DNA from 2 places in the Streptomyces sp. NPDC101181 genome. Region 2 is predicted to be linked to the other one. Evidence: predicted binding sites of a transcription regulator. Region 2 holds the regulator's gene; the other holds the start of a gene.
What was found. Region 2 encodes HrcA, which represses chaperone genes, less so after heat shock. Its sites were predicted from a motif close to TTNGCACTCNGNNNNNCNGAGTGCNAA; they were not measured.

Region 1: groES (co-chaperone GroES) is a predicted target of HrcA. The motif match lies at 5,733-5,759, and genes of this name have one in related genera.

The regions. Positions count from the first base shown of each region.
Region 1 covers NZ_JBIWOX010000002.1:557,708-567,653, forward strand. Annotated here, with positions in the region: gene ACIRRU_RS06255 (Gfo/Idh/MocA family protein) at 1-593, opposite strand, end outside; gene ACIRRU_RS06260 (aldo/keto reductase) at 673-1,644, opposite strand; gene ACIRRU_RS06265 (MarR family winged helix-turn-helix transcriptional regulator) at 1,804-2,415, shown strand; gene ACIRRU_RS06270 (VOC family protein) at 2,552-3,025, shown strand; gene ACIRRU_RS06275 (methyltransferase domain-containing protein) at 3,209-4,492, opposite strand; gene ACIRRU_RS06280 (polysaccharide deacetylase family protein) at 4,658-5,557, shown strand; gene groES (co-chaperone GroES) at 5,914-6,222, shown strand; gene groL (chaperonin GroEL) at 6,324-7,949, shown strand; gene ACIRRU_RS06295 (SDR family NAD(P)-dependent oxidoreductase) at 8,064-8,837, opposite strand; gene ACIRRU_RS06300 (MOSC domain-containing protein) at 8,961-9,629, opposite strand; gene ACIRRU_RS06305 (LysR family transcriptional regulator) at 9,719-9,946, shown strand, end outside.
Region 2 covers NZ_JBIWOX010000004.1:240,526-250,471, reverse strand. Annotated here, with positions in the region: gene ACIRRU_RS09570 (hypothetical protein) at 1-108, opposite strand, end outside; gene ACIRRU_RS09565 (DUF3097 domain-containing protein) at 243-1,061, opposite strand; gene ACIRRU_RS09560 (MBL fold metallo-hydrolase) at 1,078-1,809, opposite strand; gene hrcA (heat-inducible transcriptional repressor HrcA) at 1,975-2,991, shown strand; gene dnaJ (molecular chaperone DnaJ) at 2,992-4,131, shown strand; gene ACIRRU_RS09545 (nitronate monooxygenase) at 4,264-5,337, shown strand; gene ACIRRU_RS09540 (16S rRNA (uracil(1498)-N(3))-methyltransferase) at 5,334-6,077, shown strand; gene ACIRRU_RS09535 (histidine triad nucleotide-binding protein) at 6,232-6,591, shown strand; gene ACIRRU_RS09530 (ribonuclease Z) at 6,619-7,536, shown strand; gene ACIRRU_RS09525 (adenosine deaminase) at 7,600-8,592, shown strand; gene ACIRRU_RS09520 (MFS transporter) at 8,556-9,929, opposite strand.

The DNA.
Region 1 (9,946 bases), on a different contig from region 2:
GATTCCGGGCCGTTGCCGAAGGTGGTCGCCGAGACGCGCGCCGACAGCGGACGGCCTATCCCGCCCTCGGCGATGAGCCGCGCCGCCCGGCGCACAGCGGGGTTGTGCCTGCCCTGGAGGCCGATCGCCGTGTGCAGCGACCCGGCCGCGTCGGCCATCTCCTCCGCCTCCGCGACGGTCGCCCCCAACGGGGACTCGGCGTACACGGCCTTGCCCGCCGCGAGGGCCGCCAGGACGAGGTCGCGGTGGGCCGGGACCTTGACGGCCACGGTGACGAGATCGATCTCCGGGTCACGGATCAGCTCGTAGGGGTCGGCGAACCAGCGCTCGGCGCCGAAGGCCTCGGCGGCGTTCCGGGCGCTCTCCTCGTGCCGCGTCGCCACGGCCGCCAGCCGGAACGCCGGCTGCGCGGCCAGCGCGGGGACGTGTGAGGCCCCCGCCCAACTCGCCCGGGTGTCGGCGCCGATGATGCCGACGCGGATGACATCGCTGTTCATGCTGGGCCTTTCGCTGTTCTCGTCGGTGCTTTTGTCGCTGCTCTCGCCGGTGTTCTCGGCGCTGCTCTTGCCGGTGTTCTCGTCGGTGCTCTTCATGAGGTGGACAGCTCCAGGTGGGGTGGGTGCTCCGGTCAGCGGTGTCCCGGTAGCGGTGTTCATGTCGCCGGTGCTCCGGTCACCGGTCGACGGCGGCCATGTCGGGTTCGGCATGGCGTTCGCCGGAGGCCGGCGGCAGTGCGTTCAGCCGGGCGAGCTGGTCCGGGCCGAGCCGGACGTCGTCGGCGGCGCAGTTCTCCGCCACCCGCTCGGCCCGGGTGGTCCCCGGGATGGGGGCGATGCCCTCGCCCTGGGCGAGCAGCCAGGCGAGGGCGGTCTGCGCGGGAGTCGCCCCGGCCTCGTCCGCGACGGCGCGCACCTCGTCGAGGATGCGCAGGTTGCGCGCGAGGTTGGCGCCGGTGAACCGGGGGTTGGTGCGCCGCCAGTCGGTGGCGTCGAGGCCGTCCAGGCTGCGGACGCCGCCGGTGAGGAAACCGTGCCCCAGCGGCGCGTACGGCACCAGCCCGATGCCGAGGGTCCGCAGGGCGGGCAGCACCTCGGCCTCCACGTCGCGGGTCCACAGCGAGTACTCGGACTGGACCGCGGCCACGGGATGGACCGCGTGCGCCCGGCGGATGGTCGACGCGGAGGCCTCCGACAGTCCGATGTGGAGCACCTTGCCCTCGGCCACCAGGTCGCGCAGCGCCCCGACGGTCTCCTCGATGGGGACCCCGGGATCGACCCGGTGCTGGTAGTACAGGTCGATGCGGTCCGTGCCGAGCCGCCGCAGCGAACCCTCGACAGCGACGCGCACGGCGGCCGGAGTGCTGTCCGGGCCGGGCCGCCCGGTGGGGGAGAGGAGGCCGAACTTGGTGGCGACGACGACGCCGTCCCGGCGGCCCCTGATCGCCCGTCCGACCAGCTCCTCGTTGACGTGGGGGCCGTACACCTCGGCGGTGTCCAGGTGGGTGACGCCGAGGTCCAGGGCGCGGTGGATCGTCCGGACGGACGCGGCGTCGTCCCGGCCCGCTCCCGTGTAGAACGCCGACATTCCCATGGCCCCGAGTCCGATACGGGAGACCTGGACCGGTCCCAATGACGTGACCTGCATGGGGAGTTCCCTTCTGGATCGACGACGGGCCCACTCCGTGACCCGGCCCGGCGCCCGGGGCCTCGCGGCGCACGGCCGCCGGAGAGCGGAGTGAACTTGATGCATCAAGAAGTACACCTTGGAACTTGACGCGTCAATAAGCGGCTCTATGGTGGACCCATGACCGATACCGGAACGGATGCGGGCCAGGCGGTGCGTCGCCCGCCGTCGAGCAGGGCCGGGGCCGCCGGGGGCGGGGATCCCGTGGGCCCGGACGGTGGGACGCGCTGGCTGGACGACGAGGAGCGGGCGGCGTGGCTGGCCAACTCCGCGATCATGATCAGCCTGCCGGCCGCCCTGGACGCGCGGATGCAGCGTGAGTCCGGCATGACCTTCTTCGAGTACATGGTGCTCTCGGTGCTGTCCGAGCAGCCCGAGCACACCTTGCAGATGAGCGACCTGGCCGCGCGGACGTCGGCCTCGCTGTCGAGGCTGTCGCACGTCGTCGGACGGCTGGAGAAGCGCGGACTGCTGTCCAGGGCCCGGCTTCCCGGCTCCGGCAGGCGGACGAGCGCGACGCTCTCGGCGGCCGGGAGCGCGGCGGTCGTGGCGGCGGCGCCGGGGCACGTCGCGGCGGTCCGGGAGTACCTGATCGACGGCCTCGGCCCCGGCGAACTGGCGGCTTTGCGCCGCATCGGGACCGCCGTCGACGCCGCCGTCAACCGCCGGACGCCCGACCCGGGAGGCGCGCCCCGGGCCCCGGCCGCGACCTCGGCGGACACCGGTCCCTGACTCCCGGGACCCGGGTGCGCGGGGTGGAGGGGATCCCCTGGTCTCCCGATGAGTTCCGGACCCGGGGGCGGTCTACCTTCCACGACGTCCCGGCCGCCCGGCCCGGACGCGTGGACGGCTCGACGAGGAGAAGGCCATGCAGAAGATCACCCCCTGTCTCTGGTATGACGGCCAGGCGAAGGAGGCGGCCGAGCACTACGTCGGGATCTTCGGCGGCGAGGCCGGTGACTCCCGCGTCCTGGACATCACGTACTACGGCGAGGAGGCCCCGGGCCGGACCGGGTCGGTGCTGACCGTCGCCTTCCGGCTCGCGGGCCAGGAGTACCTGGGGCTCAACGGCGGACCGCAGTTCCCGTTCACCGAAGCCATCTCGCTCTCCGTGGACTGCGCCGACCAGGCCGAGGTGGACCGGCTGTGGGCCGCGCTCTCCGAGGGCGGCGAGGAGGGCCGGTGCGGCTGGCTCAAGGACAGGTTCGGCGTCTCCTGGCAGATCGTCCCCGAGGAACTGCCGAGGCTGCTGGCCGATCCGGACGCGGCGAAGGCGGAACGGACGATGAAGGCGATGCTGGGCATGGCGAAGCTGGACATCCAGGCGCTGCGCGACGCGTGAACACCCGGCGGCCGCGCTGACCGGCCCACCCCGAGGGGGCCCTGCGGCTGCCCGGCCGAAGCCCCTGCCCGGCCTGAGCCCATCCCGAGGAGGCCCGCCGGAGCGCCCTCCCGCCCGGCCGGGGCCCCACCGGGAGGGCGCCCCGCAGCTGCCCGCCCCGCGCCTGCCCGCCCCGCGTCCCGGTCAGCGCAGCGGGTGTCCGAGCAGCATCGTCGGGGCGCCCGCCACCCGGGTCAGGAACACCGTCGCCGAGCCCGGACCGCTCAGCTTCATCCGGCGGCGCAGTTCCTCCGGCTCGACCGGCGAACCCCGCTTCTTGACGGTCAGCACGCCCACCTCGCGCTCCCGCAGCAGCGCCTTCAGCCTCTTCATGTTGAACGGCAGCTGATCGGTGATCTCGTACCCGGCGACGTACGGGGAGGAGTACGGGGCGTCGCTCGTGACGTACGCGATCGTCTCGTCCACCAGCCGCCCGCCGCACCGCTCCACGATGTCGGCGACCAGACGTGCCCGGATCACCGCCCCGTCCGGCTCGTACAGATAGCGCCCGACCGGGCCCACCGGCGGGGCGGGCAGCGGGGCGGGGGCGGTCAGTGTGGCGCCGGACGGCAGCAGCGTGGCCCGGAACGTGCCGGGCTCGACGCCCTCCCCGTACCAGAGCACCGCTTCCTTCACGTCCCCGCCGTCCGAGATCCACTCGGCCTCCGCCTCCGGGCCGATCGCCTCGTGCGGGATACCCGGCGCGATCTTCAGCGCCGCCCGGGGGGCCTTCAGCGCGGCGGCCGTGGCCCAGGAGAGCGGCGGCGAATAGGCCTCCGGGTCGAAGATCCGCCCGCCCGTCGCCCGGCCGCCGCCCCTGCCCGACGCGCCGCGCGCGGCCCCACCTGTCCGGCCGCGCCGCGCCGGGTCCACGAAGACCGCGTCGTACGGGGAGGTGTCGGTCTCCGTGACATCGGCGCACCGCACCTCGATCAGGTCCCCGAGCCCGAGCGCGGCCGCGTTGGCGCGGGCCACCTCGGCGGTGAGCGGATCGTGGTCCACGGCGAGGACGGAGATCCCGGCGCGGGCCAGCGCGATCGCGTCGCCGCCGATGCCGCAGCACAGGTCCGCCACGCTGCGCACACCCAGCGCGGCGAACCGGGCGGCGCGGTGGGCGGCGACCGAGGTGCGGGTGGCCTGCTCGACCCCGTTCGGCGTGAAGTACATCCGGTGGGCGTCCCCCGCCCCGAACTTCGCGACCGCCCGCTGCCGCAGCCGGGCCTGCCCCAGCGCCGCCGACACCAGCTCCGCCGGGTGCGTGCGGCGCAGCCGGGTCGCGGTGGCCAGTTCGTCGGCCGGGTCGTGGTCGCGCAGCCCGGCCAGCAGCTGTTCGCCCTCGGGGGTGCGCAGCGCGGCGAAGGCGGCGCGTGCGGGGTCGTCGGCCGAGGGGGAGGAGGCGGGGGGCGTCGATGCGTTCACCCGGTCCATTGTGAGCCAGCCGCGCCGGGCCGGGTTCCTGTGGGCCGCCCGGGGGACGGGGCCCGTCCGCTCGCGGTGTCGGGACGGGGGGCGGTCGGGTGGCTGGCAGGATGCGGCGCCATGCGACTAGTACGACAAAACGAAAAATACGTCAGAAGTCGGCACAGGTCGGGCATGGTCGCGCTGGCGGCCCTGTTGACCGCCGCCGTCGCCTCCGGATGTGCGGCGGAGACGGGCGGCGGCAAGACCCCCGGCGGACCCGCGACGCCCGCGGCCGGGGGGCAGCCCGGCGAGGCGGCCCCGCAGGGCGGCCCGGCCCGCGCCCTGGACTCCTACGCCGAGCAGCTCCAGCGCAAGCAGGCCGCACGGGCCGTCGCCGCCAGGAAGTGGGGGCTCGCCAAGGTCCCTCTCGCGGCGCCCGAGCCGCCGGAGGTGAAGCCGGACATCCCCACCCGCAAGGGCTTCGAGGTCCGTGACGACGCGGGCCTGCCGCCCGTCTTCACCACCGTCCCGACCAAGGAGAAGATCGTCTTCCTGACGATGGACGACGGAGCGGAGAAGGACCCCGAACTGCTGCGGATGATGACCGAACTGGACATCCCCTACAGCGCGTTCGTCAGCGACTACGTCATCAACGACGACTACGGCTACTTCAGGAAGATGCAGAAGCGAGGGGTGACCATCAGCAACCACACCCTCAACCACCGCTATCTGCCCGGTCTGTCGTACGCCGGGCAGAAGAAGGAGATCTGCGGCCAGCAGGAGAAGATCCTCAAGCACTACGGGAAGCGGCCGACCCTCTTCCGCCCGCCCTACGGCAACTACAACCGCGACACCCTGGTCGCCGCCAAGTCCTGCGGCATCACCGCCGTACCCCTGTGGACCGCCGAGGCCTTCCCCGGCCACATGGAGTGGCGCGAGTGGGACCGGGACCTGCACCCCGGCGACATCGTCCTCACCCACTTCCGGGGCAAGGGCGACTGGAAGGGCTCGATGCCCGACATGGTCCGCCGGGTCATGAAGACCATCACGGACAAGGGGTACGCGGTGGCGAAGCTGGAGGACTACGTCTGACCCGCACCCCTCCCACGTACGTCCCGCGAACGCGCGCTCAGCCCCTGCCGAGCGCGCGTTCGCCGTTCCCGGAACACCGCGTCCCACCTCCGCGTTGTGCCGGTGGGCGACCCGGGAGCCCGAGGGGGACGGCGAGCCGCCAGGACCGTCACCGGGGTGGCGCGCGGGTGGTGAATTGGCACTCCGCTTGACCGAGTGCTAATCGCGGTCATAGTCTCGGTTCTGGCACTCCCCCAGGGAGAGTGCCAGCATCACCGCGCGACAGGGCAGGTCCGGCACCCGCGACGACGGATCGGTCCGATCGCCACCCACAGACTGTTAAACCCCGTGAGATCTCCGAAGGGGGAGACCGGATCGTGTCGACCACCAGCTCCAAGGTTGCGATCAAGCCGCTCGAGGACCGCATCGTGGTCCAGCCGCTCGACGCCGAGCAGACCACCGCTTCCGGCCTGGTCATTCCGGACACCGCGAAGGAGAAGCCCCAGGAGGGCGTCGTCCTCGCCGTCGGTCCGGGCCGCTTCGAGAACGGCGAGCGGCTTCCGCTCGACGTCAAGGCCGGCGACGTCGTCCTGTACAGCAAGTACGGCGGCACCGAGGTGAAGTACAACGGCGAGGAGTACCTCGTCCTCTCGGCCCGCGACGTCCTCGCGATCATCGAGAAGTAAGTCACCCACGTCTGCTTGTGTTCTGCGCCCCTGGCCCCCTGCGTAACAACTAGCCGGGCGGCGAGGGGCGCAGTTCGTTTTGAGAGGGAAAAGAACAGCCCATGGCGAAGATTCTGAAGTTCGACGAGGACGCCCGTCGCGCCCTTGAGCGCGGCGTCAACAAGCTTGCCGACACCGTCAAGGTGACGATCGGCCCCAAGGGCCGCAACGTCGTCATCGACAAGAAGTTCGGCGCGCCCACCATCACCAACGACGGTGTCACCATCGCCCGCGAGGTCGAGCTCGACGACGCCTACGAGAACCTCGGCGCCCAGCTCGTCAAGGAGGTGGCGACCAAGACCAACGACGTAGCGGGTGACGGCACCACCACCGCGACCGTCCTGGCCCAGGCGCTCGTCCGCGAGGGCCTGCGCAACGTCGCCGCGGGCGCCTCCCCGGCCGCCCTGAAGAAGGGCATCGACGCCGCCGTCAGGGCCGTGTCCGAAGAGCTTCTCGCGACCGCCCGCCCGATCGACGACAAGTCCGACATCGCCGCCGTCGCCGCGCTCTCCGCGCAGGACACCCAGGTCGGCGAGCTCATCGCGGACGCGATGGACAAGGTCGGCAAGGACGGTGTCATCACCGTCGAGGAGTCCAACACCTTCGGTCTGGACCTGGAGTTCACCGAGGGCATGGCCTTCGACAAGGGCTACCTGTCCCCGTACATGGTGACCGACCAGGAGCGTATGGAGGCCGTCCTCGACGACCCGTACATCCTGATCCACCAGGGCAAGATCGGCTCCATCCAGGAGCTGCTCCCGCTGCTGGAGAAGGTCATCCAGGCCGGTGGCTCCAAGCCGCTCCTGATCATCGCCGAGGACGTCGAGGGCGAGGCGCTCTCCACCCTCGTCGTCAACAAGATCCGCGGCACCTTCAACGCCGTCGCGGTGAAGGCCCCCGGCTTCGGCGACCGCCGCAAGGCCATGCTCGGCGACATCGCCACCCTCACCGGTGCGACCGTCATCGCCGAGGAGGTCGGCCTCAAGCTCGACCAGGCCGGTCTGGACGTGCTCGGCACCGCCCGCCGCGTCACCGTCTCCAAGGACGACACGACCATCGTCGACGGCGGCGGCAACGGCGACGACGTCAAGGGCCGCGTCAACCAGATCAAGGCCGAGATCGAGACCACCGACTCCGACTGGGACCGCGAGAAGCTCCAGGAGCGCCTCGCGAAGCTGGCCGGCGGCGTGTGCGTCATCCGGGTCGGCGCCGCCACCGAGGTGGAGCTCAAGGAGAAGAAGCACCGCCTCGAGGACGCCATCTCCGCCACCCGCGCCGCGGTCGAGGAGGGCATCGTCTCCGGCGGTGGCTCCGCCATCGTCCACGCCGTGAAGGTCCTGGACGGCAACCTCGGCAAGACCGGCGACGAGGCCACCGGTGTCGCGGTCGTCCGCCGCGCCGCCGTCGAGCCGCTGCGCTGGATCGCCGAGAACGCCGGCCTGGAGGGCTACGTCATCACCTCCAAGGTCGCCGACCTCGACAAGGGCCAGGGCTTCAACGCCGCCACCGGCGAGTACGGCGACCTGGTCAAGGCCGGCGTCATCGACCCGGTCAAGGTCACCCGCTCCGCCCTGGAGAACGCCGCGTCCATCGCGTCGCTGCTGCTCACGACCGAGACCCTGGTCGTCGAGAAGCCGGCCGAGGAAGAGGCCGACGCCGGTCACGGCGGCCACGGCCACTCCCACTAGTACCGCCCGTTCCGTCCGGCCGCTCCCTTCGGAGCGCCGTTCGGAACGCCCGAGGCCCGGTGCCCCCGTCGCGGGGGCACCGGGCCTCGGCGCGTGTCAGCGACCCGGGCAGGTCTACCGGGGGCCGTACGCGCGCCCCGTACGCGAGGTGACCCCGCCCAGCAGTCTGCGCGGGGTCACCTTCGCCAGCCCCATCAGCGCCTTGTAGCGCGGGTCCGGGATCGACACCGCCTTGCCCCGGGCCAGGTCCGCCAGCGCCGACGTCACCAGCTTGTCCGCGTCCAGCCACATCCAGCCCGGGATGTTGTCCGTGCCCATCCCGGCCCGCTCGTGGAACTCCGTCCGCACGAACCCGGGGCACAGCGCCATCAGCCGCACCCCCGACCCGTCCAGGTCCTTCGCCACGCCGTGGGTGAACTGCACGACCCACGCCTTGGACGCCCCGTACGTACCGCGCGGCACGAACGCCGCGACGGACGCCACGTTGATCACCCCGCCCCGGCCGCGCTCCCTCATCCCCGTGACGGCCGCGGCGGTCAGCCGGAGCACGGCCTCGCAGTGCACCTTCAGCATCGTCAGCTCATCGGCCATGGACACCTCCAGGAAGCGCCCCTTGTTGCCGAATCCGGCGTTGTTGACCAGCAGGTCGACCGGGTGTCTGCGGTCTCCGAGCCGCTTCACGACCGCCTCGATCCCGCTGTCCGTGGACAGGTCGGCGGAGAGCACCTCGGCCTCGATGCCGTGCCGGTCGTGCAGTTCGGTGGCCTGCTCGCGCAGCCGCGCGGTGTCCCGCGCCACCAGCACCAGGTTGTGCCCCTGGGCCGCGAGCCGCCGCGCGAACGCGGCCCCGATACCCGCCGTCGCGCCCGTGATCAGTGCAGTCGTCATACGCGGCACGTTAGTGCCCCGGACGTTCCGGCGGCCCACCCGCCCGCCGCCTCGTCCCCCCGGTGACCCGCGGCGCGCCGGGGCTGCCGCGGGCGGGGGAGCGACGCAGGCGGCGCCGGGGCGTCACCCCTGGGCGGCCGTGTACTCCCGGGCCTTGCGCAGCGCCTCGGGGTGCAGCGCCTCCCCGGCGGCCAGCAGCGCGGGCAGCAGCGTCCGCTCGGTCGTCACGGCCCGGAACTGGAGGGCCGCCGTGACCTCGTGGTCCGGCCGGTGCACGATCTCGATCGGGTCCCCGGAGCGGACCACGCCCGGCCGGATGACGCGCAGATAGGCGCCGGTCACGGCTTCCTGCGTGAACCGGCGGACCCACCCCTTCTCCCCGAGGTGACCGGCGAACGTCCGGCACGGGACGCGGCCCGAGGTCACCTCCAGCACCAGCTCCCCGCCCACCTGCCAGCGTTCGCCTATCCGGGCGTTGCTCACGTCGAGGCCCTGGGTGGTGAAGTTCTCGCCGAACGAGCCGTTGGCCAGCGTCCGGCCGCCCAGCTCCCGCTCCCAGGCGTCCAGCTCCTCCCGGGCGAAGGCGTAGACCGCCTGGTCGCTGCCGCCGTGGTGGCGCAGGTCGCACACCGCGTCCCCGGCGACCCCGCTGCCGCCGGTGCCCTTGGGGCCGGGGTCGCGGACCTCGACGGGGCCCGGCGCCGGTCGCTTGTCGATCCCGGTGAGGCCGCCGGGGCCGTCGGTGTGCGCGGAGGGACGGGGGAGCCCGGTGTTCACGGTCAGCAGCTTCATACGGTCACGCTAACGGCTCCGACGCCCCTTTACTCAAAGAACCTGATCATTAATTCGCCCCGCACCCAAGAACCTCTTATGGTGGTGGGGTGATCGAAGCCCGCCACCTCCGTGTCCTGCGCGCCGTCGCCGCCACCGGCTCGTTCTCCGCCGCCGCCCGTGAACTGGGCTGCACCCAGCCCGCGGTCAGCCAGCAGATGAAGGCCCTGGAGTCCTCGGCGGGCACCACGCTGCTGATCCGCACCGGGCGCGAGATGCGCCTGACCCAGGCGGGCGAGGCGCTGGTCCGGCACGCCTCCGGCATCCTCGCGGGGCTG
Region 2 (9,946 bases):
CATCACCGGCCGGTTCACCCGGTACCGGTCGATCAGCTCCTGCATCAGATGGAAGACGGCGGAGGCCGCCTCGTTGCGCGCACTGTCCCGCCAGACCTCGCGTGCCATCGCCCCACGCCCTTCCCCCGTGCGTCCGTGAGCCGTGTCCCCACCCTCAATAGCCGATGGTGCGTGTGGGACGCAGGGATTCCCAGGGATCGGCACGTGATCGTCCGGGGCGGGGCGGGCTCAGCCGGGGGACATCAGTCCGGAAGGGTGACGAAGTCGATCAATTCCTCCACCCGGCCCAGGAGTTGGGGTTCAAGATCCTTGTAGCTGCGGACCGTGGACAGGATGTGCTGCCAGGCCGCCCCGGTGTTCTCCGGCCACCCCAGCGCCCGGCACACCCCGGTCTTCCAGTCCTGCCCGCGCGGGACGACCGGCCAGGCATCGATCCCCACCGACGACGGCTTCACCGCCTCCCAGACGTCGATGTACGGGTGCCCCACCACCAGCACGTGGTCGCCGGTCACCTGGGCGGCGATCCGCGACTCCTTGGAACCGGGCACCAGATGGTCCACCAGCACCCCCAGCCGGGCGTCCGGCCCCGGCGCGAACTCCGCGACGATCGAGGGAAGGTCGTCGATGCCCTCCAGGTACTCCACGACCACGCCCTCGATGCGCAGGTCGTCGCCCCACACCCGCTCCACCAGCTCCGCGTCGTGCCGCCCCTCCACGTAGATCCGCCCCGCCCGCGCCACCCGGGCCCGCGCCCCGGGCACCGCCACCGAACCGGACGCCGTACGGGTGGGGCGCACCGGGCCGCCCGCCGAGGGGCGCACCAGCGTGACCACCGTGCCCTCCAGCAGGAAGCCGCGCGGCTCCATCGGGAAGACCCGGTGCTTGCCGAACCGGTCCTCCAGGGTCACCGTGGGCCCCTGGGCCGTCTTCTCGCAGCGGATCACCGCCCCGCAGAATCCGGTGGCGACCTCCTCCACCACCAGATCGGGCTCGGCGGGCACCTCGGGCACGGGGGCGGACTTCTTCCACGGCGGGGTCAGGTCCGGCTGGTAGCTGCGCATGCCCCGACGATAATCGTCACGCCACCCCGAACCGCTCCGCCAGCGCCGCCCGTTGCGCCCGGACGAACGCCGCGTCCACCGCCGCCCCGTGCCCCGGGACGTACACCGCGTCCTCACCGCCCAGCCCGAGCAGCCGCTCCAGCGCGGCGGGCCAGCGCGCGGGAACCGCGTCCGGGCCCGCCTGCGGGTCGCCCGACTCCTCGACCAGATCGCCGCAGAACACCACCGGCGCGTCCGGGCCCGCCCCCGGCACCAGCACCGCGAGGTCGTGGCTGCTGTGGGCGGGCCCCAGATCGGCCAGCACCACCCGGCGGCCGCCGCCCAGATCCACCGTCAGCTCGCCGCGCACCTCGTGGCGCGGGAGGACCAGCGTGTCCGCCGACCCGGCCGCCTCGTCCTCCGGCACCCCGTGGCACACCGCCGACGCGTACAGCTCCCCCTCCGCGCCCCGCAGCGCGGCGGCGAGGCCCGCCGAGCCGTACACCTCGGCCCCGGCGAACGCCGCGGTGCCCAGCACGTGGTCGAAGTGCGGGTGGCTCAGTGCGACATGCGTCACCCGGCGCCCCAGCAGCGCCTCGGCCTGCCGCCGCACCTCGGCCCCCTCGCGCAGCGTCGAGCCCGTGTCGCAGAGCAGCACCCCCGTCGTCCCGGCGACCAGCGCGACGGTGGCGTCCCAGCCCGGGAGCCGCCGTCTGCCGACACCGTTGCCCAACCGCTCCCAGCCGAAGTCTTCCCAAGGGACGTCCATGCGACGACGCTATCGGCGACGACCTGGGCACTCCCGGCGGGGCGTGGCCGGTCGCCCTTGCCCCTGCCCCACCCCACCCCCGTACACTGACCGCGGGGATTGCTGGCACTCGTACGCACCGAGTGCCAGACAGGGACCGCGGAACCACAGCTGGAGGTGTGCGCGATGCTCAGCGAACGCAGACTCGAAGTGCTGCGCGCCATCGTCCAGGACTACGTGGGCACCGAGGAGCCCGTCGGCTCCAAGGCGCTCACCGAGCGCCACCAGCTGGGCGTCTCCCCGGCCACCGTCCGCAACGACATGGCGGTGCTGGAGGACGAGGGTTTCATCGCGCAGCCGCACACGAGCGCGGGACGCATCCCGACGGACAAGGGGTACCGCCTCTTCGTGGACAAGCTCGCGGGCGTCAAGCCGCTGTCCTCGCCCGAGCGCCGGGCCATCCAGAACTTCCTGGACGGCGCGGTCGACCTGGACGACGTGGTCGGGCGCACCGTGCGGCTGCTCGCGCAGCTGACCCGGCAGGTCGCGGTCGTGCAGTACCCCTCGCTGACCCGCTCGACCGTGCGGCACGTGGAGCTGCTGTCGCTGGCCCCCGCCCGGCTGATGCTCGTCCTGATCACGGACACCGGCCGGGTCGAGCAGCGTATGATCGACTGTCCCGCGCCGTTCGGCGAGGCATCGCTCGCGGATCTGCGGGCCCGGCTCAACAGCCGGGTCGTCGGACGCCGCTTCGCGGATGTCCCGCGACTGGTGCGGGAGCTGCCGGAATCCTTCGACAGCGAGGACCGGGGGACGGTCTCCACGGTTCTCTCCACCCTCCTCGAAACCCTGGTCGAGGAGACGGAGGAGCGGCTGATGATCGGCGGCACCTCCAACCTCACCCGCTTCGGACACGACTTCCCGGTGATGATCCGGCCGGTGCTGGAAGCACTGGAGGAACAGGTCGTCCTGCTGAAGCTGCTCGGTGAGGCCACGGACTCGGGCATGACCGTACGGATCGGGCACGAGAACGCCCACGAGGGGCTCACCTCCACATCCGTCGTCGCGGTCGGCTACGGTTCGGGCGACGAGGCAGTCGCCAAACTCGGCGTGGTCGGACCGACCCGCATGGACTACCCCGGAACGATGGGAGCGGTACGCGCAGTGGCACGTTACGTCGGACAGATCCTGGCGGAGTCGTAAGTGGCCACGGACTACTACGCCGTACTCGGCGTACGCCGCGACGCATCTCAGGACGAGATCAAGAAGGCATTCCGTCGGCTCGCCCGCGAGCTGCACCCGGATGTCAACCCGGACCCGAAGACCCAGGAGCGGTTCAAGGAGATTAACGCCGCCTACGAGGTGCTCTCGGACCCGCAGAAGAAGCAGGTCTACGACCTCGGCGGCGACCCGCTCGCCGCGGGCGGCGGAGGCGGCGGCGCGGGCGGGTTCGGCGCCGGGGGCTTCGGCAACTTCTCCGACATCATGGACGCGTTCTTCGGCAACGCCGCCCAGCGCGGGCCCCGCTCGCGCACCCGGCGCGGCCAGGACGCCATGATCCGTCTGGAGATCGACCTCAACGAGGCGGCCTTCGGCACCACCAAGGACATCCAGGTCGACACGGCGGTCGTCTGCACCACGTGCAGCGGCGAGGGCGCGGCCCCCGGCACCTCCGCCCAGACCTGCGACATGTGCCGCGGCCGCGGTGAGGTCTCGCAGGTCACCCGGTCCTTCCTGGGCCAGGTCATGACCTCGCGCCCCTGCCCGCAGTGCCAGGGCTTCGGTACGGTCGTGCCGACACCCTGCCCGGAGTGCGCCGGCGACGGCCGCATCCGCTCGCGCCGCACGCTCACGGTCAAGATCCCCGCAGGCGTCGACAACGGCACCCGCATCCAGCTCGCCGGAGAGGGCGAGGTCGGCCCCGGCGGCGGCCCGCCCGGTGATCTGTACGTCGAGATCCACGAGCTGCCGCACGCCGTCTTCCAGCGGCGCGGCGACGACCTGCACTGCACGGTCACCATCCCGATGACGGCGGCCGCCCTGGGCACCAAGTGCCCGCTGGAGACGCTGGACGGCCTGGAGGAGATCGACATCCGGCCCGGCACCCAGTCCGGCCAGTCCGTCCCGCTGCACGGGCGGGGCATCACCCACCTGCGCGGCGGCGGCCGGGGCGACCTGATCGTGCACGTCGAGGTGATCACGCCCGCCAAGCTCGACCCGGAGCAGGAGCGGCTGCTGAGGGAGCTGGCGAAGCTGCGCGGCGAGGAGCGGCCGACCGGTCAGTTCCAGCCAGGTCAGCAGGGCCTGTTCTCCCGGCTGAAGGACGCGTTCAACGGCCGCTGAAGCGCTTTCTCCCTGTCACCGCACCGCCCGCCGGTCTTCTTCCGGCGGGCGGTGCGGTGTACGGCGGAAGAACCGGTCAGCCCGTCGGCTGGCTGATTCGGCCCTGTGTGCCGGACATGGCACGATGCGCTCATGTCCTCCGAGTTGACCGAGCTCTGCCGGTATCCGATCGTGCAGGCCCCGATGGCGGGCGGCGCCTCCGGACCCCAGCTCGCCGCGGCCGTCGCCGAAGCGGGCGGGCTCGGGTACCTGGCCGCCGGGTACAAGACGGCGGACGGCATGTACCACGAGATCAAACAGCTGCGGCGGCTCACCTCCGGGCCGTTCGGCGTCAACCTCTTCATGCCGCAGCCCGCGCTGGCCGACCCCAGCGCCGTGGACGTCTACCGCCATCAGCTCGCCGGTGAGGCCGCCTGGTACGAGACCCCGCTCGGCGACCCGGACGACTGCGGCGACGACGGCTTCGAGGCGAAGGTGGCGATCCTGCTGGAGGACCCCGTCCCCGTCGTCTCCTTCACCTTCGGCTGCCCGACCCGCAACACCCTGGACGCGTTCGCCGCCGCGGGCACGTACACCGTCGTCACCGTCACCTCGGCCGAGGAGGCCCAGGCCGCGCAGTGGGCGGGGGCCGACGCGCTGTGCGTCCAGGGCGTCGAGGCGGGCGGCCACCAGTCCACCCACCACGACGACTCCCAGGCCGACCAGACCGGCACCGGACTCCTCGCCCTGGTCACCCAGGTCCGCGAGACCGTGCAGATCCCCCTCGTCGCCACCGGCGGACTGATGCGCGGCGCCCAGATCGCCGCCGTCCTCGCGGCGGGCGCGGACGCCGCCCAGCTCGGCACCGCGTTCCTGATCTGCCCCGAATCCGGGGCGCACCTGCTGCACAAGCAGGCCCTGACCAACCCGCTCTTCGTCCGTACCGAACTGACCCGCGCCTTCTCCGGGCGGCTCGCCCGCGGCCTGGTCAACCGCTTCGTCCGCGAGCACGGCCCGTACGCCCCCGCCGCCTACCCCCAGGTCCACTACGTGACCAGCGGACTGCGCCGGGCCGCCGCCAAGGCCGGGGACGCCCAGGGCATGGCGCTGTGGGCGGGGCAGGGCCACCGGATGGCCCGGGAACTGCCCGCGGGCGAGCTGGTCGAGCTGCTCGCCGCCGAACTGGAGGCCGCCCGGTCGGCCCTGAGCGCAAGGAGCCCGAGGTGACCGCGCCGGTCTTCGTCGTCGAACGGATGCCCGCCGGGCCGGAGTTCGTGCTGGAGGGCCCCGAGGGGCGGCACGCCGTGTCGGTCAGGCGACTGGAGCCAGGCGAGGACGTCGTCCTCACCGACGGGCTCGGCCGCTGGGCCGAGGGCACCGTCCGCGCCGCCGAGGGCAAGGACCGTCTCACCGTCACCCTGCACGCGTCCGGCGAGGAGCCCGAGCCCACGCCCCGCGTCACCGTCGTCCAGGCGCTGCCCAAGGGCGACCGGGGCGAGCTGGCCGTGGAGACCATGACCGAGACCGGGGTCGACGCGATCGTGCCCTGGCAGGCCGCCCGCTGCATCACCCAGTGGAAGGGCGAGCGGGGCGCCAAGTCCCTGGCGAAGTGGCGCGGCACGGCCCGGGAGGCGGGCAAGCAGTCCCGCCGGGTGCGCTTCCCCGAGGTGACCGAGGCCATGACGACCAAGCAGGTCGCCGCGCTGCTGGCCGGGGCCGACCTCGCCGGGGTCCTGCACGAGGACCGCGACCACGACAGCACCCCGCTGGCCACCGCCGAACTCCCGGCCGACGGCACGATCGTGCTGGTCGTCGGCCCCGAGGGCGGCGTCTCCCCGCAGGAGCTGGCCGTCTTCGCCGAGGCGGGCGCCCGCCCCTACCGGCTGGGCCGCAGCGTCCTGCGTACCTCCACGGCGGGGACGGCCGCGACGGCGCTGCTGCTGGGGCGGACGGGGCGCTGGGGCTGAACGGGAGCCCGGCGGGCCGGGGATAGCATGCCCCTGTACTGATCACGAGCGTCACGCGTCCCGGCGCACCGGTCACCGGCGTCAGCTGTCCTGGCGTACGGAGGCACGAGCGTCACCCCGAACTGATCACCAGCGAGCGAGGAGGCCCGGCGCCATGGCGGGAGATCCGCAGTCCGACTGCCTGTTCTGCAAGATCGTCTCGGGAGACATCCCGGCGACCATCGTCCGCGAGAGCGAGACCACCGTCGCCTTCCGCGACATCAACCCGCAGGCCCCGACCCACGTCCTGGTCATCCCGAAGGTCCACTACCCGGACGCCGCCTCGCTGGCCGCCGCCGAGCCGCGGATCGCCGCCGACGTGCTGACCGAGGCCGGGACGGTCGCCGCCGACGAGAAGATCGACTCCAGCGGCTACCGGATCATCTTCAACACCGGGTCCGGTGCGGGCCAGACCGTCTTCCACGCGCACGCCCACGTCCTGGGCGGCCGCGGCCTCCAGTGGCCCCCCGGATGACACCCCGCACCGCAGGAGCGTCTCCCCGTGTCCGTACGTGAGCTGGTGGTGCTCGGCACCGCCAGCCAGGTCCCCACCCGGCACCGCAACCACAACGGGTATCTGCTGCGCTGGGACGGCCAGGGCATCCTCTTCGACCCCGGCGAGGGCACCCAGCGCCAGATGCTGCGGGCCGGGGTGGCCGCGCACGACATCGACCGGATCTGCGTCACCCACTTCCACGGCGACCACTCCCTCGGGCTCGCCGGAGTGATCCAGCGGATCAACCTCGACCAGGTGCCGCACCCCGTCACCGCGCACTACCCGGCGAGCGGGCAGCACTTCTTCGACCGGCTGCGGTACGCCACCGCCTACCGCGAGACCGTCCAGCTGACCGAGGCCCCGGTCGCCGGGACCGGCGGCGTCCTCGCCACCACCCCCGCCTACACCCTGGACAGCCACCGCCTCTCGCACCCCGTCGAGTCCTACGGCTACCGCCTCACCGAACCCGACACCCGCCGTATGCTGCCCGCCCTCCTCGCGGAGCACTCCGTCGCCGGACCGGACGTCGGCCGCCTCCAGCGCGAGGGCGTCCTCGGCTCCGTCACCCTGGACCAGGTCTCCGTCCGCCGCCGTGGGCAGCGGTTCGCGTTCGTCATGGACACCCGGCTCTGCGACGGGGTGTACGCGCTCGCCGAGGGCTGCGACCTGCTGGTCATCGAGTCGACCTTCCTCGACGAGGACGAGAAGCTGGCCGCCGACCACGGCCACCTGACCGCCGGACAGGCCGCCCGGGTGGCGAAGGAGTCGGGCGTACGCCACCTCGTGCTGACCCACTTCTCCCAGCGCTACAACGACCCGGACCTCTTCGAGACCCAGGCCCGCGCCGCCGGGTTCGACGGCGAACTCACCGTCGCCCAGGACCTGATCAGGGTCCCGGTCCCCACCCGGCACCACCACCCCTGAACCGGCGCCCCGGACAGGCGCCCGCCACCCCCGTACCGACCGCACCACCGTTTGCGAGACACCGTGCACCTCCCCAAGGCCGAACTCCACCTCCACATCGAAGGCACCCTCGAACCCGAGCTGGCCTTCGCCCTCGCGGAGCGCAACGGGGTGACCCTGCCGTACGCCACCACCGACGACCTGCGCCGCGCCTACCGGTTCGAGGACCTCCAGTCCTTCCTGGACCTCTACTACGCGCTGATGGCCGTCCTGCGCACCGAGGAGGACTTCGCCGCGCTCGCCGACGCCTACCTAGCCCGCGCCGCCGCGCAGGGCGTCCGGCACGCGGAGATCTTCTTCGACCCGCAGGCCCACACCGCCCGGGGTGTCCCGATCGGCACCGTGGTCGAAGGGCTGAGCCGGGCGCTGGAGCGCAGCGAGGAGAACCACGGCGTCTCCACCCAGCTGATCATGTGCTTCCTGCGCGACCTCTCCGCCGAAGCCGCCCTCGGCACCCTGGACGCCGTCCGGCCCCACCTCCACCGGATCAGCGGCATCGGCCTGGACTCCGCCGAGGTCGGCCACCCGCCCGCGAAGTTCCGCGAGGTGTACGAGGAGGCCGCCGCGCTCGGCCTGCGCAAGGTGGCCCACGCGGGGGAGGAGGGGCCGCCGGAGTACATCCGGGAGGCCCTGGACGTCCTCGGCGTCGAGCGGATCGACCACGGGCTGCGCTGCCTGGAGGACCCCGCACTGGTGGCGCGGCTGGTCGCCGACCGGGTGCCGCTCACGCTCTGCCCGCTGTCCAACGTACGGCTGCGGGCGGTCGACACTCTGAAGGACCACCCGCTGCCAAAGATGATCGCCGCCGGGCTGCTGTGCACGGTCAACTCCGACGACCCCGCCTACTTCGGCGGCTACGCGGGCGACAACTTCGACGCCGTGCGCGACGCGCTCGCCCTGGACCAGGAGCAGCTGCGCACCCTGGCCCGGAACTCCTTCGAGGCGGCCTTCCTCGACCACGACGAGGAGCGCCGGGCGCGCTACCTGTCCGAGGTCGAGGCGTACGCGTTCGACTGACCGGGCCCGCCCTCCGGACCGGCCGTACGGAAGGCGCTGCGCGCCGGCCGCCTGCGCCGCAGCGCCGGAACGCGCAGTTCCGTGACGGCCTGCTCCGGCGAACCCAGCTTCGGCACCGCACCGGACAGGCCGCTGCCGGTGGTGGCGGCCAGCAGCGCGGCCGGGGCGCCACCGCGGCGGCGCACCGAACCGGAGACCAGCGGGCGGCCGCCGGTGTGCAGCGCCACCGCGCTCACGGGCGCGGCGACCAGCAGGGTGACCGCGCCCAGGACCAGCCCCATCACCGGGTAGCCCGCCTCCTCGGAGAGCAGGCTGCCCAGCAGTGGCCCGCAGGCGACGCCGACCGAGGAGGCGGAGCCCGCCAGGACCGCCCAGCGGCCGCGGACGTCCAGGGAGGCGGCCAGCCCGATCAGATACGACAGCACCACCGGGTAGAAGGTGTTCCACAGGATCTCGCCGGTCGCGAACGACCCCAGGTCCCGGGCGGAGGAGCTGAGCACGATGCTTCCCGCGATCACCATCGTCCCCACCCCGATCGGCACCGCCCGGCCGAGCCGGGCGCCGAGCATCCCGGCGCCCGTCACCCCGAGCAGTCCCGCGCCGAGCGCGGCCGCGAACACCGCCCCGACGGTCACCTCGGAGAGCCCGGCCTGGACCGCGCCGATGCGGCTGCTGACACCCCACAGCGCGTTCTGCGCCATGGACCACACGAGCATCCCGCCCGCCAGGACGAGACCGGAGCGGCGGTGCGGCAGCCGCCCGGTGATCCGGGAGGCGGTTTCCCCGGCCGCCGCGGGGCCGGTCAGCCGGGCGGTCGCAGGCCAGACGAGCAGGGCCACCAGGGCGATCGAGGCGAACGGAAGCCGGTGCTCGCCGCCGAGGTGAGGGATGGTCAGGTAGAGGGCGCCCGCCGTGGCCGACACGGAGAGCAGCCCGAGCGAGGACGTCCGGTGCGGATCGTGCCGCGCGGCGATCTGGGCCGCGGCCACCGCCGTCGCGGTGCCCGAGCCGAAGCCGCCGACGACCATTCCGGTCACCACCAGCGGCACCGACCCGCCCAGCGCGGCACAGCCGTACCCGGCGGCGGCCAGCAGCAGACCGATCCGGGCCGGGGTACGGGCCCCGTACCCCTCCACCCGGCCGGCCAGGGCGAACCCGGCACCCGCCGAGCTCAGCAGCAGGGCGCTCCCGGCCAGGCCCGCCTGCGCGGGACTCAGCCCGAGATGGGCGCTCAGCCGGCCGACGACGGTGGGCAGGAGGTAGGAGGCGAGGTAACCGGCGGTGAACACGGCGACCAGAGGCCACGCGGCGCGGGGGGCGCGAGGGCGCGAGGACATGGGCGTTCCTGAAGACG